Regions from separate parts of the Clostridium sp. HCS.1 genome, predicted to be linked through region 2. Evidence: a T-box and tRNA genes for the amino acid it is inferred to sense, from the RefSeq annotation. Region 2 holds a T-box; the other holds one or more tRNA genes.
The links. The T-box of region 2 lies ahead of serS (serine--tRNA ligase). A T-box ahead of a tRNA ligase gene usually reads a tRNA of that ligase, here a tRNA-Ser.
Positions count from the first base shown of each region.

Region 1: it encodes a tRNA-Ser, which carries the amino acid that the T-box ahead of serS (serine--tRNA ligase) is inferred to sense. The anticodon was not compared.

Region 1 is NZ_CP170704.1:3,635,798-3,652,695, reverse strand. It holds gene ACFYH6_RS17540 (sugar ABC transporter ATP-binding protein) at 1-157, shown strand, start outside; gene ACFYH6_RS17535 (ABC transporter permease) at 150-1,085, shown strand; gene ACFYH6_RS17530 (D-ribose ABC transporter substrate-binding protein) at 1,200-2,126, shown strand; tRNA gene ACFYH6_RS17525 (tRNA-Arg) at 2,295-2,369, shown strand; gene ACFYH6_RS17520 (MATE family efflux transporter) at 2,587-3,954, shown strand; gene ACFYH6_RS17515 (HlyC/CorC family transporter) at 4,062-5,306, shown strand; gene ACFYH6_RS17510 (nucleoside deaminase) at 5,387-5,833, shown strand; gene lgt (prolipoprotein diacylglyceryl transferase) at 5,846-6,610, shown strand; tRNA gene ACFYH6_RS17500 (tRNA-Ser) at 6,910-6,999, shown strand; RNA gene ffs (signal recognition particle sRNA large type) at 7,003-7,264, shown strand; gene ACFYH6_RS17490 (dihydrofolate reductase) at 7,560-8,051, opposite strand; partial or broken gene ACFYH6_RS17485 (thymidylate synthase) at 8,051-8,353, opposite strand; partial or broken gene ACFYH6_RS17480 (thymidylate synthase) at 8,793-9,290, opposite strand; gene ACFYH6_RS17475 (hypothetical protein) at 9,437-9,796, shown strand; gene ACFYH6_RS17470 (hypothetical protein) at 9,861-10,037, shown strand; gene ACFYH6_RS17465 (ribosomal protein L7/L12) at 10,056-10,328, shown strand; gene ACFYH6_RS17460 (GNAT family N-acetyltransferase) at 10,338-10,859, shown strand; gene ACFYH6_RS17455 (hypothetical protein) at 11,009-11,140, shown strand; gene ACFYH6_RS17450 (MFS transporter) at 11,231-12,394, shown strand; gene ACFYH6_RS17445 (N-acetylmannosamine-6-phosphate 2-epimerase) at 12,719-13,408, shown strand; gene ACFYH6_RS17440 (PTS sugar transporter subunit IIC) at 13,413-14,696, shown strand; gene ACFYH6_RS17435 (HAD-IIB family hydrolase) at 14,689-15,453, shown strand; gene ACFYH6_RS17430 (PTS lactose/cellobiose transporter subunit IIA) at 15,443-15,751, shown strand; gene ACFYH6_RS17425 (PTS sugar transporter subunit IIB) at 15,753-16,052, shown strand; gene ACFYH6_RS17420 (DUF4127 family protein) at 16,049-16,898, shown strand, end outside.
Region 2 is NZ_CP170704.1:7,769-24,666, reverse strand. It holds gene serS (serine--tRNA ligase) at 36-1,313, opposite strand; T-box leader at 1,380-1,579, opposite strand; gene ACFYH6_RS00100 (DUF1667 domain-containing protein) at 1,630-1,884, opposite strand; gene ACFYH6_RS00095 (NAD(P)/FAD-dependent oxidoreductase) at 1,877-3,289, opposite strand; gene ACFYH6_RS00090 (transcription repressor NadR) at 3,307-3,813, opposite strand; gene ACFYH6_RS00085 (HD domain-containing protein) at 3,828-4,337, opposite strand; tRNA gene ACFYH6_RS00080 (tRNA-Ala) at 4,468-4,543, opposite strand; rRNA gene rrf (5S ribosomal RNA) at 4,555-4,671, opposite strand; rRNA gene ACFYH6_RS00070 (23S ribosomal RNA) at 4,721-7,626, opposite strand; rRNA gene ACFYH6_RS00065 (16S ribosomal RNA) at 7,815-9,330, opposite strand; tRNA gene ACFYH6_RS00060 (tRNA-Ala) at 10,310-10,385, opposite strand; tRNA gene ACFYH6_RS00055 (tRNA-Ile) at 10,391-10,467, opposite strand; rRNA gene rrf (5S ribosomal RNA) at 10,474-10,590, opposite strand; rRNA gene ACFYH6_RS00045 (23S ribosomal RNA) at 10,640-13,545, opposite strand; rRNA gene ACFYH6_RS00040 (16S ribosomal RNA) at 13,734-15,249, opposite strand; gene gyrA (DNA gyrase subunit A) at 15,726-16,898, opposite strand, start outside.

The DNA of each region.
Region 1 (16,898 bases), 160 kb from region 2:
AATTATAATGGTGTCTTCTGAACTCCCTGAAGTATTGGGGATGTCTGATCGTATAATGGTTGTAAGAGAAGGTAAAATAACTGGGATTTTACCAAAAGAAAAAGCTAATCAAGAAAATATTATGACTTTAGCGACAGGAGGAAAACTAAATGAATAATAAGAAATTAATTAATTATGTACAAGATTTAGGGGCTTTAATTGCGTTGATTTTATTAATAGTAGTTATTAGTATTATAAGTCCCGAATTTAGAACTGTAGGAAACTTCTTATCATTACTAAGACAATCTTCAATAAATGGACTTATTGCCTTTGGTATGACTTTTGTTATATTGACTGGCGGAATTGACTTATCAGTAGGTTCTGTTTTAGCTCTATCTACAGCATTATGTGCAAAATTTATTGCAAATGGAATGCCTGTAGGATTAGCAATACTTCTTGCATTAATAATTGGTACAGGCTTTGGTTTAATAAGTGGTGTTTTAATAACAAAAGGGCGTTTACAACCATTTATTGCAACTTTAATTACTATGACAGTATTTCGTGGAGCTACAATGATTTTTATGGATGGTAAACCTATTTCTAATTTAGGAGATAGTTTTTTACTAAAATTTATTGGAAAGGGAAGTATATTTGGAATACCTGTTCCTGTAATACTATTTATTGCTATTTTCGTATTATTTATATTTATACTAGAAAAAACAGTATTTGGACGACGTATTTATGCTACAGGTAGCAACTGGAAATCAGCTAAACTATCTGGAGTAAATATCGATAAAACAAAATTAGCAGCATATGCAATTTCTGGTTGTATGGCAGCTTTAGCAGGATTAATATTGCTATCTCGTTTAGGATCAGCACAACCTACTTTAGGGTCAGGATATGAGTTAGATGCAATCGCAGCAGTAGCATTAGGTGGAACAAGTATGAATGGAGGACGTGGTCGTATATGGGGTACATTTGTAGGTGTTTTAATTATTGCTGTTTTGAATAATGGGTTAAACATACTTGGTGTATCTTCTTACTATCAAGATGTGGTAAAAGGAGTTGTAATTCTAATTGCTGTATTATCAGATCGTAAACGTTAATCAAAATTAATTAGGTTATACAAAATATAACATATAATAAAATTTAAAAATCAACTCACACTTTTTATAAAAATAAAATTTGTAGAGTTGTAAAAGTATTAGGAGGGAAAAAATATGAAACTGAAAATTAAAAAATTACTTGGTATTGCATTAGCAACAGCAATGATGATGTCTGTAACTGCTTGTAGTTCAGTCAGTGTTGACGGGGAAAAAGACAGTGGTACAGAAACAAAAGAAGGTAATGGAAGTATAGGTCTTTCAGTATCAACATTAAACAATCCTTTCTTCGTAACTTTAAGTGATGGTGCTAAAGAAAAAGCAAAAGAAAAAAATGTGGAATTAATTGTTGTAGATGCAGGAGATGATGCTGCAAAACAAACAAGTGATATTGAAGATCTTATTTCAAAAAATATTAGTGTATTAATTGTTAATCCTGTAGATTCCGATGCAGTAGCACCTGCAGTAAAAGATGCAATTGCAAAAGGTATTAAAGTAGTTTCTGTTGACCGTGTCGTAAATGGTGTAGATGTTGATTGTGCAATAGCTTCTGATAATGTAGCAGGTGCAAAAATGGCAACAGAATATCTATTAAGCTTAGTTGGAGAAGGTGCTAAAGTTGCTGAATTAGAAGGAGTACCTGGAACAAGTGCTGCAATAGATCGTGGTAAAGGCTTCCATGAAATAGCTGACACAAAACTTAATGTAGTATCAAAACAAACTGCAAACTTTAATCGTTCAGAAGGTATGACAGTTATGGAAAATATGCTACAAGCTAATCCTGATATAGTAGGTGTATTTGCACATAATGATGAAATGGCTTTAGGTGCTGTAGAAGCAATTAATGGAAAAGATATAGTAGTAGTAGGCTTTGATGCAACTGATGATGCTTTGGCAGCAGTTAAAGATGGTAAAATGGCTGCAACAGTAGCTCAACAACCTGATTTAATGGGATCAACAGCTGTAGAAACAGCAGTAAAATTAATGGCAGGAGAAACAGTAGAAAAAGAAATTCCTGTAGAAGTAACATTAGTAAAAGAATAAAATAGATTTAATATATAACTAAAAAAATAATAACCACCCCTTTAAGGAGTGGTTATTATGATTTAATATCTAAGCTATTGAGTTAGTAAAACATAGGAGTTTTTCCATATGCATACTTTATATATTGACATGAAGAAAATGTTATTATACAATTTATTTGGTACTTAAGTCTCCATAGTTCAATGGATAGAACAGTCCCCTCCTAAGGGACAGATACAGGTTCGATCCCTGTTGGGGATACCAATAAAAAACTCGTAAACCAAGATAATTCAAGGTTTACGAGTTTTTTACTTAATTAAATATTGTTACTTTAATTTAGTGTTTTAATATTGTTGACAAACTAGGGGAATTATTAGAAAATATTTTATGATTTAAGAGCAGATGGGCAGCTAATTACCCATTGCTCTTTTTTTTATGTATTAAATAAAAGTATTCGTACTAATAAATGCAGGAGGATAAAATGAAGAAAATACTAAAGGATAAAACTTTTATAACTACAATGCTTACCTTAGCATTGCCAATAACTTTTCAAAGCTTTATAACATCATCTTTAAATCTTGTAGATAATCTGATGATTGGTAGATTAGGAGAGGAGGTTATTGCAGCAGTAGGACTAGCAAATCAATATTTCTTTATATTTATGTTATGTCTTTCAGGCATAAATGCAGGTGCTAGTGTGTTTATGTCACAGTACTGGGGAAAGAAAGATGTTATAAATATTAAGAAGGTCCTTGGATTAGATATATCAATAGGTTTAATTGCATCAATAATATTTGGAGGAGCAGCCTTTATATTATCAGGCTCAATAATGGCTATATTATCAAAAGATCCTAGAGTTATTGAACTTGGATCACAGTATTTAAGAGTTATTGCTATTAGCTTTTTATTTACAAATTTTACTCAAGGATTTTCATCTGCACTAAGAAGTACAGAACAGCCTAAGATCCCTATGTACGCTAGCTTAATAGGTGTAATTTGTAATGCACTTTTAAACTGGATATTTATATTTGGAAACTTAGGAATAAAACCAATGGGGGTAGTTGGGGCAGCTTTAGCAACAACTATTGCAAGAACTTTAGAAATGACTTATATATTTTTCATGATTTATGTTAAAAATAATATTGTTTCATCAAAGATAAAAGAACTATTTTCTTTTGATATGAATTTTATCAAGGTGTATTTCAATACTTCTACTGCTGTTATTGCTAATGAATTATTATGGTCACTAGGAATGACAGCATACTCAATAGCCTATGCACAAATAGGAACTAGTGCTGTTGCCACAATGCAAATTGCAACAACATTAAATAATATGTTTATGGTCTTATGTATAGGGTTAGCATCAGCTGCTGCAATAATGGTTGGGAATAAAATTGGTGCTAATGAAGAAGATATTGCTGTAGATTATTCACATAAGATAGGTAAAATTTCTCCTATAATAGGATTAATAATAGGAATAGCAGTATGGCTTTTAGCACCACAAATTGTTAGACCATTTAATGTTGAAGCAAATACTTTTAAAGACGCAGTTACAGTTTTAAGAATTATGGCATTAATATGTCCTATAAGATTCTATAATGTAGTTATGATTGTTGGAATTTTTAGAGGTGGCGGAGATACTCTTTATTCAACACTAGTCCAATTAGGAACTGTATGGTTCTATGCTGTACCTATTTCCTTTATTGGAGCAATATTCTTAGGCTTTCCTGTAACATTAGTATATTTCTTAATATGTACAGAAGAGTTTATCAAAATTATATTTGAAAGAAGTAGATTAAAGTCAGGAAAATGGATAAAAAATGTAGTTGAAGAATATGAAATTGCGTAGAAGAATATAAATTTAAGGATACAATTTTTATTAGTTCTAATATTTTGAAATTTATATATGATATAATAGATAATAAAATATATTTATCATTAGGAGAGTGAATTATTTTGGAGAGTTACACGTGGCAGATAATATTATTGATAATATTATTAATAATGTCAGGATTCTTCTCTATGTCAGAAACAGCCTTAATGGCACTAAGTAAAATTAGAATAAGACATATGGTGGATGAGGGAGTTAGAGGAGCAAAATTAGTTGAAAAATTATCTCAGGACCCAAGCAAATTATTAGGAGCAATATTAATTGGAAACAATATAGTTAACATTGGAGCATCAGCACTTGCTACATCAGTTGCTGTTAAGGTTATTGGACCAAGTGGTGTAGGTGTGGTTACTGTAATAATGACTATTTTAGTCCTTATATTTGGTGAAATAACGCCTAAATCTATAGCTAAGCAAAATTCTGAAAAGGTATCTTTAATGGTTAGTAAACCAATAAATTTTATAGTTAAAGTATTTAAACCCTTAGTATTAATATTTACTGCTATATCTGGAATTTTTATAAGACTTTTAGGTGGTGATCCTAAAGCTACAGAACCATTTATTACAGAAGAAGAATTAAGAACTATGGTTGGGGTTAGTGAGGAAGAGGGAGTACTTGAAGGCGTTGAGAAGGAAATGATATTTAATGTTTTTGAGTTTGCTGATTCTCAAGTAAAGGATGTAATGGTTCAAAGGGTAGATATAGTAGCTGTAGATGTTAATGCTACCTATGAAGAAGTTATTAATATAATTAAAACTGAGCAATTTTCAAGATTACCAGTTTATAATGAAAACATAGATGATGTTATAGGAATACTTAATGTTAAAGATTTAATAATGGCATCAGGATGTGAAGAAAACTTTAAAGTATCAGATTATATGAGAGAACCTTACTACACTTTTGAGTTTAAGAAGATAACTGAATTATTTAAAGAAATGAAGAAAACAAGAAATCATATTGCAGTAGTATTAGATGAATATGGTGGTAATGTGGGTATAGTTACTATTGAGGACTTAATTGAAGAAGTAGTTGGAGAAATTGAGGATGAATACGATGATGAAAGAGATAGTAACATAATAGTTGTTAAAGAAGATGAATATATAGTTGATGGTAGTGCAAGGTTAGACTATATTGGAGACTTAATAGGCGTTACTATGGAATCAGAAGAATTTGATTCTGTAGGAGGTTTAGTTATTGGAGAATTAGGAAGATTTCCAGAACCAAATGAAGAGGTTAAGATTAATAATATTAGATTTATAGTAGAAGATATTGATAAGAATAGAATTAAAAAGGTTAGAATATTTACTTAAGGTGCTGTAGCACCAATGTATATTTGGAGCTGCTTTAGTAGCTCCTTTTTATAAAATTTTTTATTTAGGAGAAATGTATTATGGACTACATGGATCTTGCAATAGGAGAGGCCGAAAAGGCTTTTTATAAGGGGGAAGTCCCTGTTGGAGTAGTAATAGTTAAAGATGGACAAATAATATCACAAAAACACAATTTAAAAGAAGAGATGAAACTTACTACTGCCCATGCTGAAATTTTAGCTATAGAAGAAGCAAGTAAAAAGTTAGATAATTGGAGGCTATCTGGTTGCCATATGTATGTAACCCTAGAACCTTGTCCAATGTGCGCAGCAGCTATAGCACAAAGCAGAATATCTAAATTATATATTGGTACATTCAATAAAGACATGGGAGCTTGTGGGTCAACAATAAATTTATTAGGTTACAATGTATTTAATTGGCAAGTTGATATAAAATGGTGTTATAATCAAAAATGTAGTGATTTACTAACATCATTTTTTAAAAATAGAAGAAAAAACAAATTGTAGAGGAGGAACGAAATGAATCCAGTAGCTTTTGAAGTTTTTGGCTTAGAAATTAGATGGTATGGATTAATAATATCATTTGGGGTTTTAGCAGCTATGCTATTAATGTATTTTCTAGCAAAGAAGAAAAATATTGACTACGATGTAATAATAGATGCCTTTTTAATTACTTTCCCTATATCAATTATAGGAGCAAGATTATATTATGTTGCATTTGAATATCAAAACTATCATTCTTTTATGGATGTAATAAATATAAGAAATGGTGGAATGGCTATTCATGGTGGTGTTATAGCAGCATTATTGTCAGGGTATATCTTTGCTAGATATAGAAAAGTTAATTTTCTAAAATATGTAGATGTAATAATGCCAGGGGTTATTTTAGCACAAGCTATAGGTCGTTGGGGAAATTTTATGAATCAAGAAGCTCATGGGGGGCCTGTATCTCAAGAATTTATAAGTAAGTTCCCAGAATTTATACAAAAGGGTATGTTGATAAAGGGTATTTATTATCATCCAACATTTTTATATGAGTCTTTATGGAATTTATTAGTTTGCTTAATTCTAGTTTATATACTTCTTAAAAAGAAAGATGGAAAAGATGGAATTGTACTTGGTGGATATATGATTTTATATTCAATAGGAAGATTCTTCATTGAAGGATTAAGAACAGATAGCTTAATGTTTATGGGTCTTAGAACAGCTCAAATTGTAAGCTTAATAGGAATAGTTCTAGGAATAGTGCTAATTATATTTGTAACTAAAAAGAAAAGAGCATAAATAATATTAATAAAAAATATATATGAAATGTAGAATTATTGATGTACTGATTTTATAAACTTCTTTAGAAGTTTATTCTTTAATTCTACATTTTTTATTATTCCTTTTATATTATTTATAGTTTAAAGTGAATTTTATGCCTTTATAAAGTTATATTAAATTTTAATTTGGGTGGCCTTAGCTTTTAAATGTTGCAATATTTATTTGTATATGATAATATATAGCAGTAGTTCAAATTAAGTAACTATAAGCAAATTTAAAAATAATTATGTTATTAATTATTTTCATTAATTTAATATGGAGAGATGTCCGAGTGGTCGAAGGAGCACGCCTGGAAAGCGTGTATAGGGGAAACTCTATCAGGGGTTCAAATCCCCTTCTCTCCGCCATGGCCGTGCTAGATGGGGAGTTAGCGGTGCCCTGTAACCTGCAATCCGCTATAGCAGGATTGAATTCCTAGCCTAGGCTTTAGTCTGTAGAGCCTGCCTATGCAAGTGGTGTTGATGGCAAGGTCCCATACGACGTAAGTGCGTGAACCTCGTCAGGTCCGGAAGGAAGCAGCGATAAGCGATTACTGCGTGTGATATGGATAAATCTTGTCAGAGCTAACTACATAGTAACGTCTATAGACTACTGTCGAAGCTAGGTGCACGGTTTAATTTTAGGCCTTTCTTGCAAGAAGGGTTTTTTTAATGTAAATGTGAAATTTAAAAATAATTATTTATAGGTTACTCTTCAATAGGATTAACATACAATAGGACAAAGAAAGCGAGGGAATTCCTTTAGGAATACCCTCGTTTTCTTTTTTGATATTTAGGAATTTATAAAAAGATTACCCTGTGAATAATTTTTTATAAATTCCTTTCCTTCAGTATTGGAGGAGATAGATATTATGTTCTGGCGACTTGGAGCCTGTGAGGTCGAAAAGAATATAATATCTATCTCCTTTTTATTTTCTTGTTAAATCTATAAAACTAAATTTTAAATTATCAGCTTCATTAATAAATATTTCAGATTCGTAATCAATGAACCAATCTTCAAGATTTATTTTAGGGAAGGTAGTATCTCCATTAAAATCTTTATAAACCTTAGTTAAATAAAGTTTATCAGATTTAGGTAAAAGAGATTTATATATTTCTCCACCACCGATAATAAAAGCTTCTTCATTAGAATTTTCAAATCTATCTATAATATAATTTATATCATTAACTACTTCAACTTCAGTTGAGTCAACTTTATAATCTTTATCTCTTGTAATCACAATATGATGCCTATTAGGTAAGACTTTTGGTAAAGATTCAAAGGTTTTTCTTCCCATAATTATAGTATGACCAGATGTAATTTCCTTAAATCTCTTTAGGTCCTTAGAGATATGCCATAGAAGCTGATTATCTCCACCAATTACATCATTGCTTGCTACAGCAACTATAATTGATAACATTATACACTTACCTCCATTTTAATAGGGTCATGGTGCTTGTAATCTATTAGTTTTATATCATCTACAGTGAAATCGTAGAAGTTAGTAATTTCAGGGTTTATCCAAAGCTTTGGAGCTTCAAAATCTTCATTTTCTCTAGTAAGTTGAAGTTTCATCCCTTCAATTTGGTTTTCATAAATATGAGCATTATTAATAACATGAGTAAATAATCCAGGTTTAAGATTAGTTACTTGAGCTATTAAATGAACAAGTACAGCATATTGACTGGTATTAAATGGAACCCCTAGTGGTATGTCTCCTGACTAAATTTTCAATAAGGCTCGCTACACCTTATCCGCTTTATTTAGAAAAGCTGCTGTATATTTCTATACAGAAAAGACTATATCATAATCTATAAAATGTTATTTTATAGATTCCCTGCTTTTCCCGTTACCTCACATGTCAATGTGACCTCCGATAGCTTGAGGGGTACTCTACTTACTTATATCTAATATCCTTTTAAATATATTAAATATGTTTTCGATAGTCGTTAGGCATTTATTTATATATCATAATATTCATATGTAGGATAATTTTTAGATCTTATCCTATATAGTATAGTTGCTGGAACAACATTTAAATTTCTTCATTTGTAATCAGCCCTTTATATTTGATATATAAATATTTAGCACGGGATTATCCTATAAAAATGGACTTTCCCCGTTTAACAGGGTTTGCAAAAAGTATTACTACTTAATGGCGCTCATTTGAACGCTGGATTAACATACAGTTTAGGTGGCCATCAGTTACATCCCATAAAGTTTGATAGCAACAAGGCTGTAAAGTCATCTCTGGTAAGTCCTCGATGTTCCACATAGACATTATCATTCTTCTGTCTTGAGGATTAGTTTTTAAAGTTTCAATAAGTTTATCAACTTGATTAAATTTAGCTATTTGGTATCCATAAGCTTTACCGATTGTGTTATTTTCATCTACCCATTCATCCCAAATGTGTACATTTTGCTCTTGAAGCTTTGTAACATCATTGGATTGATCCCTATATATCCATAGCATTTCCTTTATAGCTGTTTTAAATGCAACCTTTTTAGTGGTTAGAATAGGAAATTCCTTTTGTAAGTTAAATTGCATAATTTGATGTGGTAGCTTATATGTAGGCATTCCTGTTCTATTATTATCGTAATACCCATTATCTAAGATATCTCTAACTATAGATAGATATTTCTTATCGTACAAACTCAAATTATATCCCTCCTTATTTTTGATTAAGATTATTGTACTATAAAAACTATAAATGAAGTTAGTATAAAATTTAACTAGAATTACAATATATGGTATAATGTTACTTGAGAATCATCATAATTAGTAAATTTAAGGGGGTATAATTAATGTCAAAGGATAAACTTTTACCTATATCAATTTTTTCTTTAGCACTTTCTATAGTTATTGCTGCATCTATTATTTCAAAGGGAATTGAAAATAAGGGAAGATTCATAGGAGATGGACTATTTCAAGGAGCTAATAATATTAGCACTACTATAAGAGATATTTCACTTAATGATAAAGATAGTAAAAGTATTCTTAATGTTGACACTGCATCAATATATTTAGGAATATCACAAGATAGACTAATGCAAATATTAAATAATAAAGAATCAGGAATTCCATATACAAAAGTAGGAGAAAATTTTATTTTTAGCAAAAATGCATTAGATAAATGGATAGAAGAATCTAATTTTAAAATGTAGCCTAACTTTATATAGATGAGGATTTATAAGAATAGAAAGTAGTGAAGATTTAAGGAGAAAATTAATGATTATATATAGAGGGCCCAAATATTATTTGATAGAGGTATTTTTATTATCTATAGCTATTTTTTGGATAGGAGTAGTAATATTTGATACAAAAGAACCGCTTATAAGTTATTTATTATCAATAATAGTTTCTGATTTGATATTAAAATCTAAGGGGAAATTAAATCTTAAATAAAGGATGGAAGTTAATATAATGGATGGATTAGGTAGTGTATTTTTATTTATAATAGTTGGATTTATGATAATTTATATTTCTCAAATAGGGGAAGAAGTTAAGAAATTAAATAAAACTTTAGACAAGCTGGTTAATCATTTTGGAATAGAACTTTATAGAAATATTGATGAGGAATTGAAGGATATCATTTTAAATGAGGGAAAGATAAAGGCTATAAAGAAATATAGAGAGCATACTGGTTTAGGGCTTAAGGAAGCAAAAGAATATATTGATAATTTAAATATAAAGTAGGAGGAATTTATGAAGATAAGAAGATTAACTGAAGATAATGCAAGAGAGTTTTGGGAATTAAGATTTAGGGCTTTAAGAGAAGATGGGGATGCCTTTGGAGCAACTTATGAAGAAGAAATAAAGAAGCCAATACAAAGCCTTATAGAAATATTCAATAATAACTATATTAAGCCTATAAATAATAATTTTATTTTAGGAGCTTTTAATGATGAAAATAAAATAATAGGTGTAATTGGATTATATAGAGAAACAAGGATTAAATTAAGACATAAAGCAACTATATGGGGAATGTATATAATACCTGAATACAGAAGAAAAGGAATTGCTAAGAAACTATTAACTGAATTAATTAATATAGCAAAAACTATGGAAGAATTAGAACAATTAAGTTTAGCTGTAGTAAGTAGTAATACAAAAGCCATTGGTTTATATAATACATTAGAATTCATAACTTATGGCAAAGAAAAAAATGCAATAAAATCAAATAATAAATATTATGATGAAAATTATATGGTGTATTTTGTAAAATAATAGGCGAAAAATTCAGAAAAAGATATATGGTATTTAATACTGCCTTTCTACCTCTGTTTTTTTATCGTTTTTTTAGCTATTGCAATTTTTTTGAAAATAATTTATTATGAATATATATTAATCTGGAAAAAGAAAGGAGAAATAGAATTATGGAATTTGCTGTAAAAAGGTTTAAATATGAAGTATTTTCTAGTAGTGCACAATCAAAAACAGCTGCAATTTTAGAAAATTGGATTACTATAACCTTTTTTAAGGTAAAAATGCAAGATTCTATTTCTTAACTTGCAAAAGTAGTAACTCCAATTAGACCCATCTGTTTCTAGAGGGTCTTTTATTATGCCCAAAAACGTAAAAAATTGGAGTTGATTTTAATGAATAAAATAAGTAAAAATATTAAAAATGAGTATTTATATAGATTTCTTTCATACTTTGATATAACATCTGCTATTTGGGTATTATATCTAGGTTATAAAGGTATGAACTTAGCTGAAATAGGATTGATTGAAGGGATATTTCATGTAACTGGATTTCTATCAGAAATTCCAACAGGAGCCTTAGCTGATTTATTTGGTAGAAGAAAAATTATGATAATTGGCAGATTAACATCCTTAATATCTGCAATAATAATGTTATTTTCTAATTCCTTTTTAGGATTTGCAATTGGATTTATATTATCTGCATGGGGATATAACTTAAATTCTGGATCTGAAGAAGCATTAGTCTATGATAGTCTTAAAGTTTTGAAAAGAGAAGAAGAGTATTTAAAAATTAATGGAAAAATAAATTTAATTATAGAAGTTTCACAGGGATTAGCAGTATTTATTGGTGGGATTCTTTCTGAAATAAATTTTTCAATTAGTTATATTACAGCAATTATTATAGGAATATTTTCCTTGATAGTTTCTTTTAATTTTACAGAAGTAGATATTAGAGAGTCTCATGAAGAGAGAATTACAGTAATTAATCATTTTAAGACCTCTATAAATATAGTAAAAGAAAATAAGATGCTTTTAAATATATTAATTTTCTTTCCTACAATATATACATTTTCAGCCATAATATATTTCTATGGTCAAAAGTTTTTGAGTGATGGTGGCTATTCAAGAGTAAATATATCTATTATATTTTTAGTTAATGGAATACTTTCATCTATAGGAGCAATTTTAAGTAGTAGAGTATATGAAAAATTTAAGAGTATAGGCTGGATATCCATATCTATGATAATAAGTATTCTAATACTATTTATGGGGAATGTAACTAAAAATCTATCATTACTAATTTTTCTTTTCATAGGCTTTTTAACATCAATACTTCAGCCAATTAGTAGTAAGTTAATAAACTCTATGGTAGCTTCCAAGCAAAGAGCAACTATAATTTCTGTAGAGAGTATGTTTTACTCTATGATGATGATAATATTATTCCCTATATGTGGATTTATAGGAGATAAAATTTCTTTAGATATATCTTTTGAAATTATTGGATTCATAGGTTTATTAATTACCAGTATTGAAATACTAATTATAAAGAAAAAATAATATAGAAGATTGCAGGGATGAAATTTGAAATTATATTTCCTGCAATTTTTTTGTTTTAATAGAAGAGTAAAAAATACTCATTAGTTATAAGTAAATGATTAATTAATAAATATAGGGGTATAAAAAAGAAAGGGTAGATATACTTATTTGGATTTGAATTTATTTTCACTTTATCTCAGTTTATAATAAAAAAATTAGATTTATTTATAGGAAGTTGAAAGTATTTTCTAAATGCTCTGTATATATTGAAAATAAATACAAGCTAACTTAGAATTAACTAAAGAAAAAGTACTTTTTTATTTTATATATGGTAGGAGGGAGAATGTGAAAAATATTAATAAAGGTTTGATAGTGTCTTGTCAGGCTTTAGAAGATGAGCCTCTCCATTCCTCATTTATTATGGGGAAAATGGCTAAAGCAGCAATACAAGGAGGGGCCATAGGCATTAGGGCTAACTCCAAGGAAGACATAATAGAAATAAAAAGAAGTGTAGATACTCCAATTATAGGAATAGTTAAAAGAGACTATGAAGATAGTGATATTTATATTACGCCAACAATGAGAGAAGTAGATGAACTCATGGAAGCTGGAGTAGATATTATAGCTTTGGATGCAACTAATCGTTTAAGGCCAGATAATACTACTTTAGAAGTATTTATAGAAAAAATTAGAGAAAAATATAATGATATATTACTTATGGCTGATTGTTCCACTTATGAGGAAGCTATTAATGCAAATAAATTAGGCTTTGACTTTATAGGGACTACCTTAGTAGGATATACAGAGGAAAGTAAAGGTATTCATATAAATGATAATGATTTTGAACTTATAAGAAATATTATTAATTCAGTTTCAAAACCAGTTATTGCAGAAGGCAATATAGATACTCCAGAAAAGGCAAGACGTGTGCTTGAATTAGGTTGTTATAGTGTAGTAGTGGGTTCTATTATAACTCGTCCACAGGTCATAACTAAGAAATTTATTAATGAAATTAATAAGATAGGAGAGTATTAAAAATATGAGTACATTTATGAATAAAATGGAGGAAATGTTTCTTCCTTTAGCTAATAAACTTGCATCTAATAGATATTTATCTGCAATAAGAGATGGTTTTGTAGCAATACTTCCAATTATGATTGCAGGATCTTTCTTTATACTTATAAATAATGTGTTTATTGGAGAAAACGGTTTTACTAATAAACTTTTTGGAATGCCATTTACAAAACTTACAGAGTTAGGAGCATCTATAGTTCCTGCTACTATGTCTATAATGGCAATACTTTTAACATTTACTACTTCTAAATCATTAGCAGAGTATTATAAGTCTGAAACTTCAATTACACCATCTATTGCAGTTGTAGTACTTTTCATATTAATGCCAATAACTTTTGATGGGAATTTAGGAATAGAATATATAAATACTTATTATACTGGTGCTGCTGCTATGTTTATGGCTTTTATTGCTGCAATAGCTACAGTAGAGGTTATAAGAGGATTATCAAAAATCGATGTTCTAATTATAAAAATGCCAGATAGTGTACCACCATCTATTGCAAGATCTTTTAATAAGTTAATCCCTGTAATTATTACTTTGTTGATATTTGGAATTTTAAAGATGATTACAAATTACTTTGGCCTTCCATTAAATGATCTTATATTTAAATCTATACAAACACCTTTTACAAATGTAGTTAATTCTACTTTGGGGTTAGGTCTCATTTACTTACTTTATATGTTACTTTGGGGATTAGGAATACATTCTGCTTTTATTTTTAATCCTATTTTAGAACCAATCTATCTTATTTCACTAACTCAAAATGCAGAAGCTGCATCATCTGGACAAGCCTTACAAGCAATTATGACTAAGCCTTTCTTAGATTCGGTTGCATTTATGGGAGGTGCAGGAAATATGATTGCTCTTATTATTGCAATTTTTATAGTATCTCGTAGAGAGGATTACAAGAAAATTGCTAAGATAGGATTTATACCAGCATTATTTAATATTTCTGAGCCAATAATGTTCGGACTTCCAGTTGTAATGAATCCAATTCTAATAATTCCAATGATTTTATCTACATTTATAGGTCTTATTATAGGAACCTTAGCAACATCTATAGGGTTGATGGCACATACTTATATATTAGTCCCATGGACTACTCCACCAGTATTAAGTGCTTTCTTTGCTACAGGTGGACATATGATGTCAGCATTAATTGCTATTATTATTTTGGTAATTTCAGTATTAATATATATGCCTTTTGTGGCAATAACAAATAAACAAAGGATGGTAGAAAATGACTAAAGTTTTAGCGTTAGATTTGGACGGTACGTTAATTAATGAAAAAAATGAGATAATAGGAGGCCAGGAAACCCTTAGCCTACTTAAAAGTCTACAGGAAGATGGTTATGAAGTAGTAGTAGTAACAGGAAGATTAGATCATGACATAATTCATATAGCTCAAAAGTATGATTTAAATATAAAGTATAGAATTTCTCAGAATGGTGCTGTAATACAAGATAATTACAGCATTAAAGGAAGAATTTTAAGTAAAGAAACAGCTCTTAATATATATAAATATATAAATAAAAAGGATCTTAGAGTAGAAATGAATACTATAAGTAATAGATATTGGCATAGTGATAGAGGGACAGATTTTCCAAGAGAATTCTATGATTCTTCAAATATATTAGAGGATTTTACAGAGGTTATTTACTATCAGCCTATAATACTATTTCTTTTAATTGGAGATAGGGATGAAATAAATGATGTTAGGAAGTATATTGAGGAGAATTTTGATGATGTTGATGCAATTAAAACCTCAGAGAAGACATTAGAAGTAATTCCTAAAGGCGTATCTAAAGGTAAAACTCTTAAGGAATTATATCCTAGTGCAGAAATAATATCTATAGGAGACTCCGAAAGTGATTGTTCTATGTTTCCATATTCAAAAACTTCATATTTTGTAGGTGAGCATAGCTTTGGAGAGGCAGATTTTAATCTGCCTTCTATAAGAGAAGCTTTGAAAAATATAGTGGAGGAAAATAATTATGGAAAGTAATGAGTTGATTTCATTTGAAATAATATCTAATGTAGGTGCAGCTAAATCGAAATATATGGAGATAATCGAAAAATGTGAAAATAAGGATTTTGATTATTTGGATAAAATGATTGAAGAATCTGACAACTATTTAATAGCTGGGCATAAAACACATATGGAACTTGTACGAAGGGAAGCTTCTGGAGATAAAGTTGAGATATCTCTATTGCTTATGCACGCAGAAGATCAGCTTATGAATGCAGAATTAGTAAAAATATTAGCACAAAAGTTTATGCGTTTATATAAGGAGGTTTTATAATATGATAAATATATTATTAGTTTGTAATGCAGGAATGTCCACATCAATTCTTGTAGAAAAGATGAAAAAAGTAGCTATAGAAAAGGGAATAGAAGCAAAAATATGGGCATTATCTAGTACAGAGGCAAAGAATAATAAGGAAGATGTAGATGTAGTACTCATAGCACCACAACTAAAATTTGCAGTAAAAGACATACAAAATAGTTTTCAGGATAGGCCTATAGAAGTAATAGATATGAGGGTATATGGAACAATAGATGGAGATAGAGCCTTAAATCAGGCTTTAAATTTAATAAAATGATGAATATATTATTTATTCCATTAGATGAGAGACCATGCAATAGAAAATTTCCTGAGCTTATAATAGCATCTGAAAAGGATGTTAAAATTATATCTCCAAAACCACATCTATTAGGAGATAAAAAAGTTCCAGCACAGGTATCTAAACTTTGGGACTTTATATTTGAAAATGCAAAAAGTTGTAGTTATGTAGTACTTTCAATTGATATGCTTATTTATGGAGGGCTTATTCCTTCAAGAATACATCATTTGACTAAGAATGAAGCTGAAGAAAATATTAAAAATTTAAAAAGAATAAAGGAAATAAATCCTAATATAAAGATATTTGCTTTTAATTGTATAATGAGAGCTCCTCAGTACAATTCCTCTGAAGAAGAACCAGATTATTATGATAAGTATGGATACGATCTTTTTAGAAGTAAGTATCTTATAGATAAAAAATTAAGAGCTGGAATTAATAAAGCAGAAGAAGAGGAATTAGATTTAATAAAAATCCCGAAGGAAGTATTATTGGACTATGAGAGTAGAAGAGAGTTCAATGAATATATTAATATTGAAGTGGCAAAACTTCTTGAAGATGAAACTTTAGATTTTTTAGTTATCCCACAGGATGATTCATCAGAATATGGATATACATCTATTTCTCAAAAAAGAGTTTTAAATTTTATAAAAGAGAAAAAACTTGAATTTAAATCTTCTGTATATCCTGGAGCAGATGAGGTAGGGAATTCATTATTAGCAAGAAGTTTAAATAATTATTTGAATAGAGTTGTTAAGATATATGCATTTTATTCATCTACATTGGGACCTAGTATAATTCCTCTATATGAAGATAGACCTATGAACG
Region 2 (16,898 bases):
GATACATATATTTATATGTATCTCTTATAAATTAATTACTTAATTACTTTCATATTTCCCATGTATGGTTGAAGCGCAGTTGGAATATTTACTGATCCATCTTCATTTAAATTGTTTTCTAAGAAAGCTATTAACATTCTTGGTGGTGCAACAACTGTATTGTTTAATGTATGAGCAAAGTATTTTCCATCCTTACCATTTACACGAATCTTTAAACGACGAGCTTGTGCATCTCCTAAGTTAGAACAACTTCCTACTTCAAAATATTTCTTTTGTCTTGGTGACCAAGCTTCTACATCTACTGACTTAACCTTAAGATCTGCTAAATCTCCAGAACAACATTCTAAAGTTCTAACTGGTATATCTAGAGAACGGAATAAATCTACAGTATTTCTCCATAATTTATCATACCATTCCATACTTTCTTCTGGTTTACATACAACTATCATTTCTTGCTTTTCAAACTGATGAATTCTATATACTCCTCTTTCTTCTATTCCATGAGCTCCTTTTTCTTTTCTAAAACAAGGAGAATAGCTTGTTAAAGTTTGTGGTAATGATTCTTCTGGTAATATAGTATCTATATATCTACCTATCATAGAATGTTCACTTGTTCCAATTAGATATAAATCTTCTCCTTCAATTTTATACATCATAGCATCCATTTCAGCAAAGCTCATAACTCCTGTAACAACTTCACTACGTATCATATATGGAGGAATACAATAAGTAAATCCACGATCTATCATAAAGTCTCTAGCATAAGAAATTATTGCTGAATGAAGTCTTGCAATATTCCCCATTAAGTAATAGAATCCACTTCCTGCTACTTTTCTAGCACTATCTAAATCTAATCCACTTAACTTTTCCATTATATCTGTATGGTATGGAACTTCAAAATCTGGAACCTTTGGTTCTCCAAAACGTTCAACTTCTACATTTTGGCTATCATCTTTACCAATTGGAACACTTGGGTCAATTATATTTGGTAAATTTAACATTATAGTAGTAACTCTTTCTGATAACTCTGATTCTTTAGCTTCTAACTCAGATAAACGCTCTGAATTTTCAGTTACCTTCTTTTTCATTTCTTCTGCTTCTTCTCTTTTTCCTTGAGCCATTAAACCACCAATTTGTTTTGATAACTTATTTCTATTAGCTCTTAATGATTCAGCTTCTTGTTTAGCTTCCCTAAGCTTCTTATCTAATTCTATTACTTCATCTACTAATGGAAGTTTATTATTTTGGAACTTATTTTCTATATTTTTTTTAACTATTTCTGGATTTTCTCTTACAAACTTTAAATCTAACATTTTATATCCCTCCTAATAATTTATACCTTTTAATTTTTTTCAATAAAAAAGAACCTTTCTTTCCCTAAAAGGGACGAAAAGTTCCGCGTTGCCACCCTAATTAGTAACATAATAATGCTACTCTCTTAAAAAATTTAACGGTTTATACCGTACTGTTCATCACAGTCCCTCCAAGGTGGATTCATATCATATTACTATCGATTCACACCATCCATCGACTCTCTTAAAGCAAATACTGATATTACTAGCCTTTTCAACAGTTTTATTATATTTATTCTTAATATATTATAAAAAAATATTAATGTCAATAATTTATTTAGTCATCTGATAAATCCCGTGTACATATAATGTCAACCCCAGTATTAAGTATATTTTTACATATTGTATCTCCTACCCTTATTGGAGTACTTACATATATTCTTCCTAATACTTTAGATAGTTCTCTCCAGATACTTATATCTACTTTTTCACTTGACTTAACAGGTACTACTCTATATTTATCACTGCCTTTAACTCTAACTACTGATGTAAATATATCCTTATTCTCTTCTTTTTCATCTAAATTATACATCCTTAAACTCCTTTATTCTACTTGAAATTATCTTAGAGTCCTTTGAATCATCTACTATATCTGTTACATTTTTATCTAATTCTCGAGCTAATATATTTACTATCTTTTCTACACAGTAGGATCCATGGCAGTTTCCAAATCCTGATCCTGTTCTTCTTTTTACTCCTTCTACAGTTCTAGCACCTAAAGGCCTTCTTATAGAATCTACTATTTCACCTTCTGAAATGCTATTACATACACAAATTATTTTTCCATATCTCTTATCTAATGAAATTATTTCATTAGCTTCTTTCTTTCCCAATTCTCTAAACTTATATACTTCTCTTCTCTTATCTATAAAATTCTTTTTTAGAGTGCAGTTTAAGTTATTGGCAATAGTATCACAAATCATTTTAGCTATAGCTGGCGCTATAGTAATTTTACCATAATGTGTTCCTGTTACTCTAATATAGCCTGTATCGATTTCACTTTCATCTATTAGCATTGAATCCTTATTGTAACTTTCCCTAAAAAGATTACTAATATTGTTCTGATTTAAATTTTTCAATAATCTATTAGCATAAAACAAATTATCACTTAAACTTGTCTTTTCAGTACTTTTAATTCCTATTAATGTACCTGTAGTAGTTGTAGGTGTACTTAAAATAAATGTATCCTTATCAAAAGTTTCTATAACTATCTTATTTAACTTATTTTTATAACTATCTTCTACTAATAGATAACTCATGTTTTTAAATTTTCTACTACCTACTTCTTGTTCTTTTTCTTCAACTTTTCCATTTTCTTTAATATATATCTCATGTGGTATAGTGTTAATAACTACTTTACAACTAAACTTATTTTTATTTGTTGTAACTCTAAATCCTTTTGATAAATTTTGAATATTTAATACTTCTTCCTCTAATCTAAAAATAACACCATTATCAAATGCCACTTCAGCGTAGGATATAGCTAAGTCATAAGGTGCTACAATTCCTATATTTTCTGAATAAAGACCTTTTTTTATATTATGATTTATATTAGGCTCTATATCATAAACATCTTTATCATCTATTAAATAGACCCCTTCTATTCCCCTATTCTTAGCTCTTTCATGCATTTCTATAAGCTTTTTAACACCATTATCATCATTAACAACTCTTAATGCTCCTACCTTCTTGAAAGGAACATTGAACTTTTTACATGTTTCCTGCATAATTGCATTTCCTATATACTCATATCTAGCCATTACATCATCTGATGTTTCAGATCCATCATACACAATTGATGTATTTACGAAGGATATATCATCTGCTATATCATAATCTCTTTCTATTACTGCTATATTAAAATTATACTTAGATAGCTCATATGCTACAGCACACCCAATGATTCCTCCTCCTAATATAAGAATATCATAATCCATATTTTATTCCTCCCATATTATAATAAAAATCCCTTTTCCTTTAATTCTTTAATTATTGATTTTATATCTTCTTCACTATCTGCAGCTATTGTATGTAAATGAACTCCATTTGTTAGATTTGACAATGGTTTAACATTTTTATCTTTAAATTTACTTTCAAATTTATTCAAATCATTTAAATTTCTAATCATTAAGTTTCCCTTTATTTCACCATAAATAGGATGCTCAATAATAACATCTTCTATCATTCCACCATACTTAACTACTATTTCTAATTCTTCAATGGTTCTATTACTATCATGATTAACTGCTATTATAGATTTATATTTATTACTATCTTTACTATATATATACCCATCAGGCGTTGCTATAATATTTTTACCCTCTGCTCTTAAAATAGCTATATCCTTAACTATTACTTGCCTAGTAACACCGAATAAAGAAGCAAGTTCTGTGCCCTTTATAGCTCCATTGCTTTTTATTAATAAATTTATAATCTCTTCTCTTCTCTTTTTAGAACTCATAAATCACCTCAAAATTAGTTTTTATCATCACATATCTTAATTATATTAAGCATTTTATTTTCATTTTTTATATTGGGGCTATGATGGTACCTTACCACATCTAATAATTCCTTATCATATTCAAATCCATTTTTTATTAAAATCCCTAATCCTATATTAGGATGATTATAATAAACATTTATTTGTTTAATATTATCATATCTTCTTATCTTTCCCCTTGTTAATTTATCTAATAATACAACTGCAGACTTCTCTACTAATGATAAATGTATCTTTCCCTTTCCTGCATCATGTAATAATGCAGCTCTTCCTAATCTATACATATCTACATCTATATTTAATTCATTTCTCATTTTTATTGAATCCTTACACACTCTTATGCAGTGGTGCTTATCATTATGTTTAAGAGTATTAAATATCTCTATTTCATTTTCATTTAAAAATTTTGTTATATATGTATAATCTATTTCTTTAAATAATGAAGTAAATCCCCAAATAAATTGCTTTATTCTATATAAAGTCATAAAATCACCCTTATTTTTTATTATTAACTATCATCTATAAAAATAATAACACTATATATTTTTATTATCAATTCATATAAGTTTTCAAACTTTTAAATATAAAAAAAGAAGTCATGAAATCATGACTTCTTGGTGGAGGTAAAGGGATTCGAACCCTTGACCCCTTGCGTGCAAGGCAAGTGCTCTCCCAACTGAGCTATACCCCCAAATAAAAATAACCTGGCAACGTCCTACTCTCCCACACAGTCTCCCATGCAGTACCATTGGCGCTGTAGAGCTTAACTTTCCTGTTCGGAATGGAAAGGAGTGTTTCCTCTACGCCATCATCACCAGATTTCAGAGTGTTCTCTGAAAATTGCACATGAATTAATAACATTATTTTATTGGTCAAGCCCTCGACCTATTAGTATCAGTCAGCTAAATATGTTACCACACTTACACCTCTGACCTATCAACCTTGTGTTCTTCAAGGGGTCTTACTAGCTTACGCTATGGGAAATCTCATCTTGAGGGGGGCTTCACGCTTAGATGCTTTCAGCGTTTATCCCTTCCCGACTTAGCTACCCAGCCATGCTCCTGGCGGAACAACTGGTGCACCAGAGGTCAGTCCATCCCGGTCCTCTCGTACTAAGGACAGCTCCTCTCAAATTTCCTACGCCCGCGACGGATAGGGACCGAACTGTCTCACGACGTTCTGAACCCAGCTCGCGTGCCGCTTTAATGGGCGAACAGCCCAACCCTTGGGACCTACTACAGCCCCAGGATGCGACGAGCCGACATCGAGGTGCCAAACCTCCCCGTCGATGTGGACTCTTGGGGGAGATCAGCCTGTTATCCCCGAGGTAGCTTTTATCCGTTGAGCGATGGCCCTCCCACGAGGTACCACCGGATCACTAAGCCCGACTTTCGTCCCTGCTCCACTTGTGGGTGTCGCAGTCAGGCTCCCTTCTGCCTTTGCACTCTACGAACGATTTCCGACCGTTCTGAGGGAACCTTTGGGCGCCTCCGTTACATTTTAGGAGGCGACCGCCCCAGTCAAACTGCCCACCTAACAATGTCCTGTCACCAGATTCATGGCGTCCAGTTAGAATCCCAATACTATCAGGGTGGTATCCCAAGGTTGACTCCACCAAGGCTGACGCCCTAGTTTCTCAGTCTCCCACCTATCCTGTACAGACAATATCGGAACTCAATGCTAAGCTACAGTAAAGCTCTACGGGGTCTTTCCGTCCAATCGCGGGTAGCGAGCATCTTCACTCGCACTACAACTTCGCCGGATTTGCAGTTGAGACAGTGCCCAAGTCATTACGCCATTCGTGCGGGTCAGAACTTACCTGACAAGGAATTTCGCTACCTTAGGACCGTTATAGTTACGGCCGCCGTTTACTGGGGCTTAAGTTCACACCTTCGCTTGCGCTAAGTGTTCCCCTTAACCTTCCAGCACCGGGCAGGCGTCAGCCCCTATACATCAGCTTACGCTTTAGCAGAGACCTGTGTTTTTGCTAAACAGTTGCTTGGGCCTATTCTCTGCGGCCTGCTCTCGCAGGCACCCCTTCTCGCTAACTTACGGGGTCAATTTGCCTAGTTCCTTAACTGCAATTCTTCCGATGGCCTTAGGATTCTCTCCTCATCTACCTGTGTCGGTTTGCGGTACGGGCACTATTTCTCTTTCTAGATGCTTTTCTTGGAAGCAGGGAATCAGATACTTCAGCCTAAATGGCCTTCCCCATCACACCTCAGGATTGTTAAGACGGATTTGCCTATCTTAACTCCCTAAATGCTTAGACTAGCATTTCCAATCGCTAGCACATCCTATCCTTCTCCGTCACACCATCGATAATAACGATAATAGTGGTATTGGAATATCAACCAATTGTCCATCACCTACGCCTTTCGGCCTCGGCTTAGGTCCCGACTAACCCTGGGCGGACGAGCCTTCCCCAGGAAACCTTAGATTTTCGGCCTGTAAGATTCTCACTTACATCTCGCTACTAATGCCAACATTCTCACTCGTAATCAGTCCACCGCTCCTTACGGTACGACTTCAGCCCGATTACGACGCTCCTCTACCGCTCAAGTAATCTTGAGCCCGTAGCTTCGGTGGTAAGTTTGAGCCCCGGACATTTTCGGCGCAGGATCTCTCGACTAGTGAGCTATTACGCACTCTTTAAATGAGTGGCTGCTTCTAAGCCAACATCCTAGTTGTCTTAGAAATCCCACATCCTTTACCACTTAACTTACACTTTGGGACCTTAGCTGACGATCTGGGCTTTTTCCCTTTTGACCACGGATCTTATCATTCGTAGTCTGACTGCCGGACTAATAGTATATGGCATTCGGAGTTTGATAAGGTTCGGTAAGCGATATGCCCCCTAGCCCATTCAGTGCTCTACCTCCATTACTCATATCCGACGCTAGCCCTAAAGCTATTTCGAGGAGAACCAGCTATCTCCGAGTTCGATTGGAATTTCTCCGCTATCCACAGCTCATCCCATGCTTTTTCAACAGCAACGTGGTTCGGTCCTCCACGGGGTTTTACCCCCGCTTCAACCTGGCCATGGATAGGTCACCCGGTTTCGGGTCTACGGCATGCAACTAGTCGCCCTATTAAGACTCGGTTTCCCTTCGGCTCCGTACCTTAAGTACTTAACCTTGCTACATACCGTAACTCGTTGGCTCGTTCTACAAAAAGCACGTCATCACCCTCATAAGGGGCTTTGACCGGTTGTAGGCACACGGTTTCAGGTTCTATTTCACTCCCCTCCCGGGGTTCTTTTCACCTTTCCCTCACGGTACTTCTTCACTATCGGTCATCAGGTAGTATTTAGCCTTGGGAGGTGGTCCTCCCTGCTTCCCACAAGGTTTCACGTGTCTCGTGGTACTCTGGATCAGAACTTGGTTATTATAATTTTCACTTACGTGGCTATTACACTCTGTGGCCCAACTTTCCAGTTGTGTTCGATTAATTATAATTTTCCGTTAATGTTCTGTCCGCAACCCCAGAGATAAATCTCTGGTTTGGGCTCTTTCCCTTTCGCTCGCCGCTACTAAGAAAATCGATTTTTCTTTCTCTTCCTCTAGGTACTTAGATGTTTCAGTTCCCTAGGTTTACCTTCCTGTAACTATTTATTCATCACAGGATACATGGGGTTTCCCATGTGAGTTTCCTCATTCGGAAATCTTCGGATCACTGGCTATGTGCGCCTACCCGAAGCTTATCGCAGCTTATCACGTCCTTCATCGGCTCCTGATGCCAAGGCATTCACCATGCGCCCTTTGTAGCTTGACCTTTTAAAAAGTAATTTATTACAAAGTTATTCACAAAGAATATTTTTGGCTTGTTGTTATTTTTATTCATGTGCAATTTTCAAAGAACAAAATTGAAGAACTTAGTCCTTCAAAATTGAACAGAAGTTAAGATAAACCATCTTCTAAGTTATACTAGATAAGCGCCATGCTTACTAGATTTCTCCATAGAAAGGAGGTGATCCAGCCGCAGGTTCTCCTACGGCTACCTTGTTACGACTTCACCCCAATCGCTGACCCTACCTTAGGTCGCTGCCTCCCTTACGGGTTAGCTCACGAACTTTGGGTATTGCCAACTCTCATGGTGTGACGGGCGGTGTGTACAAGGCCCGGGAACGTATTCACCGCGACATTCTGATTCGCGATTACTAGCAACTCCAGCTTCATGTAGGCGAGTTTCAGCCTACAATCCGAACTGAGACAAGTTTTATAGTTTAGCTCCACCTCGCGGTATCGCATCTCTTTGTACTTGCCATTGTAGCACGTGTGTAGCCCTAGACATAAGGGGCATGATGATTTGACGTCATCCCCACCTTCCTCCCGGTTAACCCGGGCAGTCTCGCTAGAGTGCTCAACTAAATGGTAGCAACTAACAATAAGGGTTGCGCTCGTTGCGGGACTTAACCCAACATCTCACGACACGAGCTGACGACAACCATGCACCACCTGTCATCCTGTCCCCGAAAGGACTTCCTCGATTAAGAGTAATGCAGGAGATGTCAAGTCTAGGTAAGGTTCTTCGCGTTGCTTCGAATTAAACCACATGCTCCGCTGCTTGTGCGGGCCCCCGTCAATTCCTTTGAGTTTTAATCTTGCGACCGTACTCCCCAGGCGGAATACTTAATGCGTTAGCGGCGGCACAGAGGTCATGACAACCCCTACACCTAGTATTCATCGTTTACGGCGTGGACTACCAGGGTATCTAATCCTGTTTGCTCCCCACGCTTTCGAGCCTCAGCGTCAGTTACAGTCCAGAGAGTCGCCTTCGCCACTGGTGTTCTTCCTAATCTCTACGCATTTCACCGCTACACTAGGAATTCCACTCTCCTCTCCTGCACTCTAGACTTCCAGTTTGAAATGCAGCCCCCAGGTTGAGCCTGGGTATTTCACATCTCACTTAAAAGTCCGCCTACGCTCCCTTTACGCCCAGTAAATCCGGACAACGCTCGCCACCTACGTATTACCGCGGCTGCTGGCACGTAGTTAGCCGTGGCTTCCTCCTCAGGTACCGTCATTATCGTCCCTGAAGACAGAGCTTTACGATCCGAAGACCTTCATCACTCACGCGGCGTTGCTGCATCAGGGTTTCCCCCATTGTGCAATATTCCCCACTGCTGCCTCCCGTAGGAGTCTGGGCCGTGTCTCAGTCCCAATGTGGCCGATCACCCTCTCAGGTCGGCTACGCATCGTCGCCTTGGTGAGCCGTTACCTCACCAACTAGCTAATGCGCCGCGGGCCCATCTTATAGCGGATTGCTCCTTTAATTACTCTTTCATGCGAAAGTGCAATGTTATGCGGTATTAATCTTCCTTTCGGAAGGCTATTCCCCTCTATAAGGCAGGTTGCCCACGTGTTACTCACCCGTCCGCCGCTAGGTTTGTTCCCGAAGGAACTCTCCTCGCTCGACTTGCATGTGTTAGGCACGCCGCCAGCGTTCGTCCTGAGCCAGGATCAAACTCTCAATAAAAAGTTTAATCTGTTGCTCAAATTACTTTGAGTCTTAATTTTAAGACTTAAAAGAATTGCTGGTTTACTTTATACTTAACTTATATTCTGTTCAATTTTCAAAGACCATTTTCTTCGTCGCCCTCAAGCGACTTCATTATCTTATCATTTGTCTTACTGTTTGTCAACAACTTTTTCACAAGTTTTTTTTACTTGTTTGCTGTTTCCCCTCAGCGACGAGATTTATCTTATCATGTTATTAGAATCATTTTTTATAATATATACTTAATATTTTAAAATTATATTAATATATCTTAATATTTCTCTAAATATCTTTTATTTAATATTATTGATACGCCTGGTAGAGTTAACATGATATTTTATAGCAAACAACTAATAAATTAGATACTTCCACACATATATAATTTTATTATATTTTATATAATTATATGTTTTTATTATTTTATTTTATATTTCTATAGAATTTTATTTTAAAATATAAGAATAAAAACTTCTATTATTTATAATTCTTTATTTTATGTTTAAACACTTTTTCTAATATAGGTATATATATTATATGTACAAATTATTTTCTAGAAATATATTCTACTAAATATACTATAGATAAAATTCATTAATTCTAATATAAAGTATAATTAATACTTTACTATATTAATACTGGATATCTTTATTATATATATATATTATTAATAAAAAAACAAAAACCCCCAGTAAATTTGGTGGTTTTTATATCATATATTAAACTGTACTTTAGTTGTATAGTATAAATTTACATTTTATATTTATTTATATCTGTAAGCTATTTATAAATATCTGCTGTTACTTTCTTTTATAATTTATTCTAAATCTAATTTTTTAATATTACAGTTAAAATTTAAATAATAATTTTTATTATATTATAAAGAGCTTTTTATTATATTTATTCCCATATTTATTGTAGTATTTTTTATACAAAAAAAGCTACGAAATATTCGTAGCTTTGGTGGAGGTAAAGGGATTCGAACCCTTGACCCCTTGCGTGCAAGGCAAGTGCTCTCCCAACTGAGCTATACCCCCAAATATGGTGGACCTTCAGGGACTCGAACCCCGGGCCGACCGGTTATGAGCCGGTTGCTCTAACCAACTGAGCTAAAGATCCTTATTCACCTGGCAACGTCCTACTCTCCCACACAGTCTCCCATGCAGTACCATTGGCGCTGTAGAGCTTAACTTTCCTGTTCGGAATGGAAAGGAGTGTTTCCTCTACGCCATCATCACCAGATTTCAGAGTGTTCTCTGAAAATTGCACATGAATTAATAACATTATTTTATTGGTCAAGCCCTCGACCTATTAGTATCAGTCAGCTAAATATGTTACCACACTTACACCTCTGACCTATCAACCTTGTGTTCTTCAAGGGGTCTTACTAGCTTACGCTATGGGAAATCTCATCTTGAGGGGGGCTTCACGCTTAGATGCTTTCAGCGTTTATCCCTTCCCGACTTAGCTACCCAGCCATGCTCCTGGCGGAACAACTGGTGCACCAGAGGTCAGTCCATCCCGGTCCTCTCGTACTAAGGACAGCTCCTCTCAAATTTCCTACGCCCGCGACGGATAGGGACCGAACTGTCTCACGACGTTCTGAACCCAGCTCGCGTGCCGCTTTAATGGGCGAACAGCCCAACCCTTGGGACCTACTACAGCCCCAGGATGCGACGAGCCGACATCGAGGTGCCAAACCTCCCCGTCGATGTGGACTCTTGGGGGAGATCAGCCTGTTATCCCCGAGGTAGCTTTTATCCGTTGAGCGATGGCCCTCCCACGAGGTACCACCGGATCACTAAGCCCGACTTTCGTCCCTGCTCCACTTGTGGGTGTCGCAGTCAGGCTCCCTTCTGCCTTTGCACTCTACGAACGATTTCCGACCGTTCTGAGGGAACCTTTGGGCGCCTCCGTTACATTTTAGGAGGCGACCGCCCCAGTCAAACTGCCCACCTAACAATGTCCTGTCACCAGATTCATGGCGTCCAGTTAGAATCCCAATACTATCAGGGTGGTATCCCAAGGTTGACTCCACCAAGGCTGACGCCCTAGTTTCTCAGTCTCCCACCTATCCTGTACAGACAATATCGGAACTCAATGCTAAGCTACAGTAAAGCTCTACGGGGTCTTTCCGTCCAATCGCGGGTAGCGAGCATCTTCACTCGCACTACAACTTCGCCGGATTTGCAGTTGAGACAGTGCCCAAGTCATTACGCCATTCGTGCGGGTCAGAACTTACCTGACAAGGAATTTCGCTACCTTAGGACCGTTATAGTTACGGCCGCCGTTTACTGGGGCTTAAGTTCACACCTTCGCTTGCGCTAAGTGTTCCCCTTAACCTTCCAGCACCGGGCAGGCGTCAGCCCCTATACATCAGCTTACGCTTTAGCAGAGACCTGTGTTTTTGCTAAACAGTTGCTTGGGCCTATTCTCTGCGGCCTGCTCTCGCAGGCACCCCTTCTCGCTAACTTACGGGGTCAATTTGCCTAGTTCCTTAACTGCAATTCTTCCGATGGCCTTAGGATTCTCTCCTCATCTACCTGTGTCGGTTTGCGGTACGGGCACTATTTCTCTTTCTAGATGCTTTTCTTGGAAGCAGGGAATCAGATACTTCAGCCTAAATGGCCTTCCCCATCACACCTCAGGATTGTTAAGACGGATTTGCCTATCTTAACTCCCTAAATGCTTAGACTAGCATTTCCAATCGCTAGCACATCCTATCCTTCTCCGTCACACCATCGATAATAACGATAATAGTGGTATTGGAATATCAACCAATTGTCCATCACCTACGCCTTTCGGCCTCGGCTTAGGTCCCGACTAACCCTGGGCGGACGAGCCTTCCCCAGGAAACCTTAGATTTTCGGCCTGTAAGATTCTCACTTACATCTCGCTACTAATGCCAACATTCTCACTCGTAATCAGTCCACCGCTCCTTACGGTACGACTTCAGCCCGATTACGACGCTCCTCTACCGCTCAAGTAATCTTGAGCCCGTAGCTTCGGTGGTAAGTTTGAGCCCCGGACATTTTCGGCGCAGGATCTCTCGACTAGTGAGCTATTACGCACTCTTTAAATGAGTGGCTGCTTCTAAGCCAACATCCTAGTTGTCTTAGAAATCCCACATCCTTTACCACTTAACTTACACTTTGGGACCTTAGCTGACGATCTGGGCTTTTTCCCTTTTGACCACGGATCTTATCATTCGTAGTCTGACTGCCGGACTAATAGTATATGGCATTCGGAGTTTGATAAGGTTCGGTAAGCGATATGCCCCCTAGCCCATTCAGTGCTCTACCTCCATTACTCATATCCGACGCTAGCCCTAAAGCTATTTCGAGGAGAACCAGCTATCTCCGAGTTCGATTGGAATTTCTCCGCTATCCACAGCTCATCCCATGCTTTTTCAACAGCAACGTGGTTCGGTCCTCCACGGGGTTTTACCCCCGCTTCAACCTGGCCATGGATAGGTCACCCGGTTTCGGGTCTACGGCATGCAACTAGTCGCCCTATTAAGACTCGGTTTCCCTTCGGCTCCGTACCTTAAGTACTTAACCTTGCTACATACCGTAACTCGTTGGCTCGTTCTACAAAAAGCACGTCATCACCCTCATAAGGGGCTTTGACCGGTTGTAGGCACACGGTTTCAGGTTCTATTTCACTCCCCTCCCGGGGTTCTTTTCACCTTTCCCTCACGGTACTTCTTCACTATCGGTCATCAGGTAGTATTTAGCCTTGGGAGGTGGTCCTCCCTGCTTCCCACAAGGTTTCACGTGTCTCGTGGTACTCTGGATCAGAACTTGGTTATTATAATTTTCACTTACGTGGCTATTACACTCTGTGGCCCAACTTTCCAGTTGTGTTCGATTAATTATAATTTTCCGTTAATGTTCTGTCCGCAACCCCAGAGATAAATCTCTGGTTTGGGCTCTTTCCCTTTCGCTCGCCGCTACTAAGAAAATCGATTTTTCTTTCTCTTCCTCTAGGTACTTAGATGTTTCAGTTCCCTAGGTTTACCTTCCTGTAACTATTTATTCATCACAGGATACATGGGGTTTCCCATGTGAGTTTCCTCATTCGGAAATCTTCGGATCACTGGCTATGTGCGCCTACCCGAAGCTTATCGCAGCTTATCACGTCCTTCATCGGCTCCTGATGCCAAGGCATTCACCATGCGCCCTTTGTAGCTTGACCTTTTAAAAAGTAATTTATTACAAAGTTATTCACAAAGAATATTTTTGGCTTGTTGTTATTTTTATTCATGTGCAATTTTCAAAGAACAAAATTGAAGAACTTAGTCCTTCAAAATTGAACAGAAGTTAAGATAAACCATCTTCTAAGTTATACTAGATAAGCGCCATGCTTACTAGATTTCTCCATAGAAAGGAGGTGATCCAGCCGCAGGTTCTCCTACGGCTACCTTGTTACGACTTCACCCCAATCGCTGACCCTACCTTAGGTCGCTGCCTCCCTTACGGGTTAGCTCACGAACTTTGGGTATTGCCAACTCTCATGGTGTGACGGGCGGTGTGTACAAGGCCCGGGAACGTATTCACCGCGACATTCTGATTCGCGATTACTAGCAACTCCAGCTTCATGTAGGCGAGTTTCAGCCTACAATCCGAACTGAGACAAGTTTTATAGTTTAGCTCCACCTCGCGGTATCGCATCTCTTTGTACTTGCCATTGTAGCACGTGTGTAGCCCTAGACATAAGGGGCATGATGATTTGACGTCATCCCCACCTTCCTCCCGGTTAACCCGGGCAGTCTCGCTAGAGTGCTCAACTAAATGGTAGCAACTAACAATAAGGGTTGCGCTCGTTGCGGGACTTAACCCAACATCTCACGACACGAGCTGACGACAACCATGCACCACCTGTCATCCTGTCCCCGAAAGGACTTCCTCGATTAAGAGTAATGCAGGAGATGTCAAGTCTAGGTAAGGTTCTTCGCGTTGCTTCGAATTAAACCACATGCTCCGCTGCTTGTGCGGGCCCCCGTCAATTCCTTTGAGTTTTAATCTTGCGACCGTACTCCCCAGGCGGAATACTTAATGCGTTAGCGGCGGCACAGAGGTCATGACAACCCCTACACCTAGTATTCATCGTTTACGGCGTGGACTACCAGGGTATCTAATCCTGTTTGCTCCCCACGCTTTCGAGCCTCAGCGTCAGTTACAGTCCAGAGAGTCGCCTTCGCCACTGGTGTTCTTCCTAATCTCTACGCATTTCACCGCTACACTAGGAATTCCACTCTCCTCTCCTGCACTCTAGACTTCCAGTTTGAAATGCAGCCCCCAGGTTGAGCCTGGGTATTTCACATCTCACTTAAAAGTCCGCCTACGCTCCCTTTACGCCCAGTAAATCCGGACAACGCTCGCCACCTACGTATTACCGCGGCTGCTGGCACGTAGTTAGCCGTGGCTTCCTCCTCAGGTACCGTCATTATCGTCCCTGAAGACAGAGCTTTACGATCCGAAGACCTTCATCACTCACGCGGCGTTGCTGCATCAGGGTTTCCCCCATTGTGCAATATTCCCCACTGCTGCCTCCCGTAGGAGTCTGGGCCGTGTCTCAGTCCCAATGTGGCCGATCACCCTCTCAGGTCGGCTACGCATCGTCGCCTTGGTGAGCCGTTACCTCACCAACTAGCTAATGCGCCGCGGGCCCATCTTATAGCGGATTGCTCCTTTAATTACTCTTTCATGCGAAAGTGCAATGTTATGCGGTATTAATCTTCCTTTCGGAAGGCTATTCCCCTCTATAAGGCAGGTTGCCCACGTGTTACTCACCCGTCCGCCGCTAGGTTTGTTCCCGAAGGAACTCTCCTCGCTCGACTTGCATGTGTTAGGCACGCCGCCAGCGTTCGTCCTGAGCCAGGATCAAACTCTCAATAAAAAGTTTAATCTGTTGCTCAAATTACTTTGAGTCTTAATTTTAAGACTTAAAAGAATTGCTGGTTTACTTTATACTTAACTTATATTCTGTTCAATTTTCAAAGACCATTTTCTTCGTCGCTCTCAAGCGACTTCATTATCTTATCATTTGTCTTACTGTTTGTCAACAACTTTTTCACAAGTTTTTTTACTTGTTTGCTGTTTCCCCTCAGCGACGAGATTTATCTTACCATGTTAAATATTCTAGGTCTTATATATACCTTATTATTTTAATAAATTATTATGTATATTCTCTAATTTTCTATTTTTATCTCAATTATTCTAATATTGACACGCTAGGATAAGATTACGTTACTTTTTTACTTGTATATATCATATAATTAGTTTTCAACCCTTAAATAACAAAAAAAACTGAAGTTAACTTTATAATATAAATATAAAGTTACTTCAGTTTTTTGGTTTTATTAAACCTATTTATTATTCTATATCATCTAAATCTTCTTCATTTCCTATATTGTCTTCCATATTATTAATTATAGGCTCTATTTCATTATGATTGATATCTTCTTCTAATTTTAATTGTTCTTCTTTATCTTCATTTCCACCAGATATCTTTGCAATTGCAACAACCTTTTCTTCATCTGATGTTCTCATTAGAGTTACTCCCATTGCTGATCTACTAGTAACTGAAATATCAGAAACATTAATTCTTATTGCAACTCCACTTGTATTTATCAACATAAGCTCATCTTCTAACTTACATACAGTTGCTCCCACTACTTTTCCTGTCTTTTCAGATATTTTATATGTTATTAGACCTGTTCCACTTCTTCTTTGTACCTTGTACTGAGTAATAGGTGTTCTCTTTCCAAATCCATTTTCACTTATAACTAATAAATCTTCTCCCTTAACTGCTATATCCATGCAAACTGCAACATCATTATCCTTTAAGTGTATAGATCTTACTCCTGAAGCTGTTCTTCCCATTGGTCTTACATCTTTTTCATTAAATCTAATAGCATTACCTTCTCTTGTTGCTATTATTATGTCTGCGTCTCCACGAGTTACTTTAACCTTAAGAAGTTCATCTCCATCTCTTAAATTAATTGCTATTAATCCATTTTTTCTTAGATTCTTAAATTCGCATAAAGGTGTCTTTTTAACTAAACCTTGCTTGGTTCCCATAAATAAGAATCCTTCACTTATATCATCTCTTATAGTAAGTACAGTTTCTATTCTTTCATCTGCCTCAATTGCAATTAAATTAATTATATTAGTTCCCTTAGCTGTTCTTCCTGCATCCGGTATTTCATAGGCTCTTAATTTATAAACTCTTCCTCTGTTAGTAAAGAATAATACATCAGAATGAGTAGAAGTTATACTAACATGTTCTACGAAGTCATCTTCCTTTGTAGACATTGCTTGTATTCCTCTTCCCCCTCTTCTTTGTGATGAATAAGTATCAGCTGATATTCTCTTTATATAACCTGAATGAGTTAATGTTACTACTACTTCTTCTTCTTGAATAAGATCTTCTATATCTATTTCATTCATTACTTTTTCTATAGTAGTTCTTCTATCATCGCCATATCTTCTCTTTATTTCTATAAGCTCTTCTTTAATTACTGATAGTAATTTTACTTGATCTTC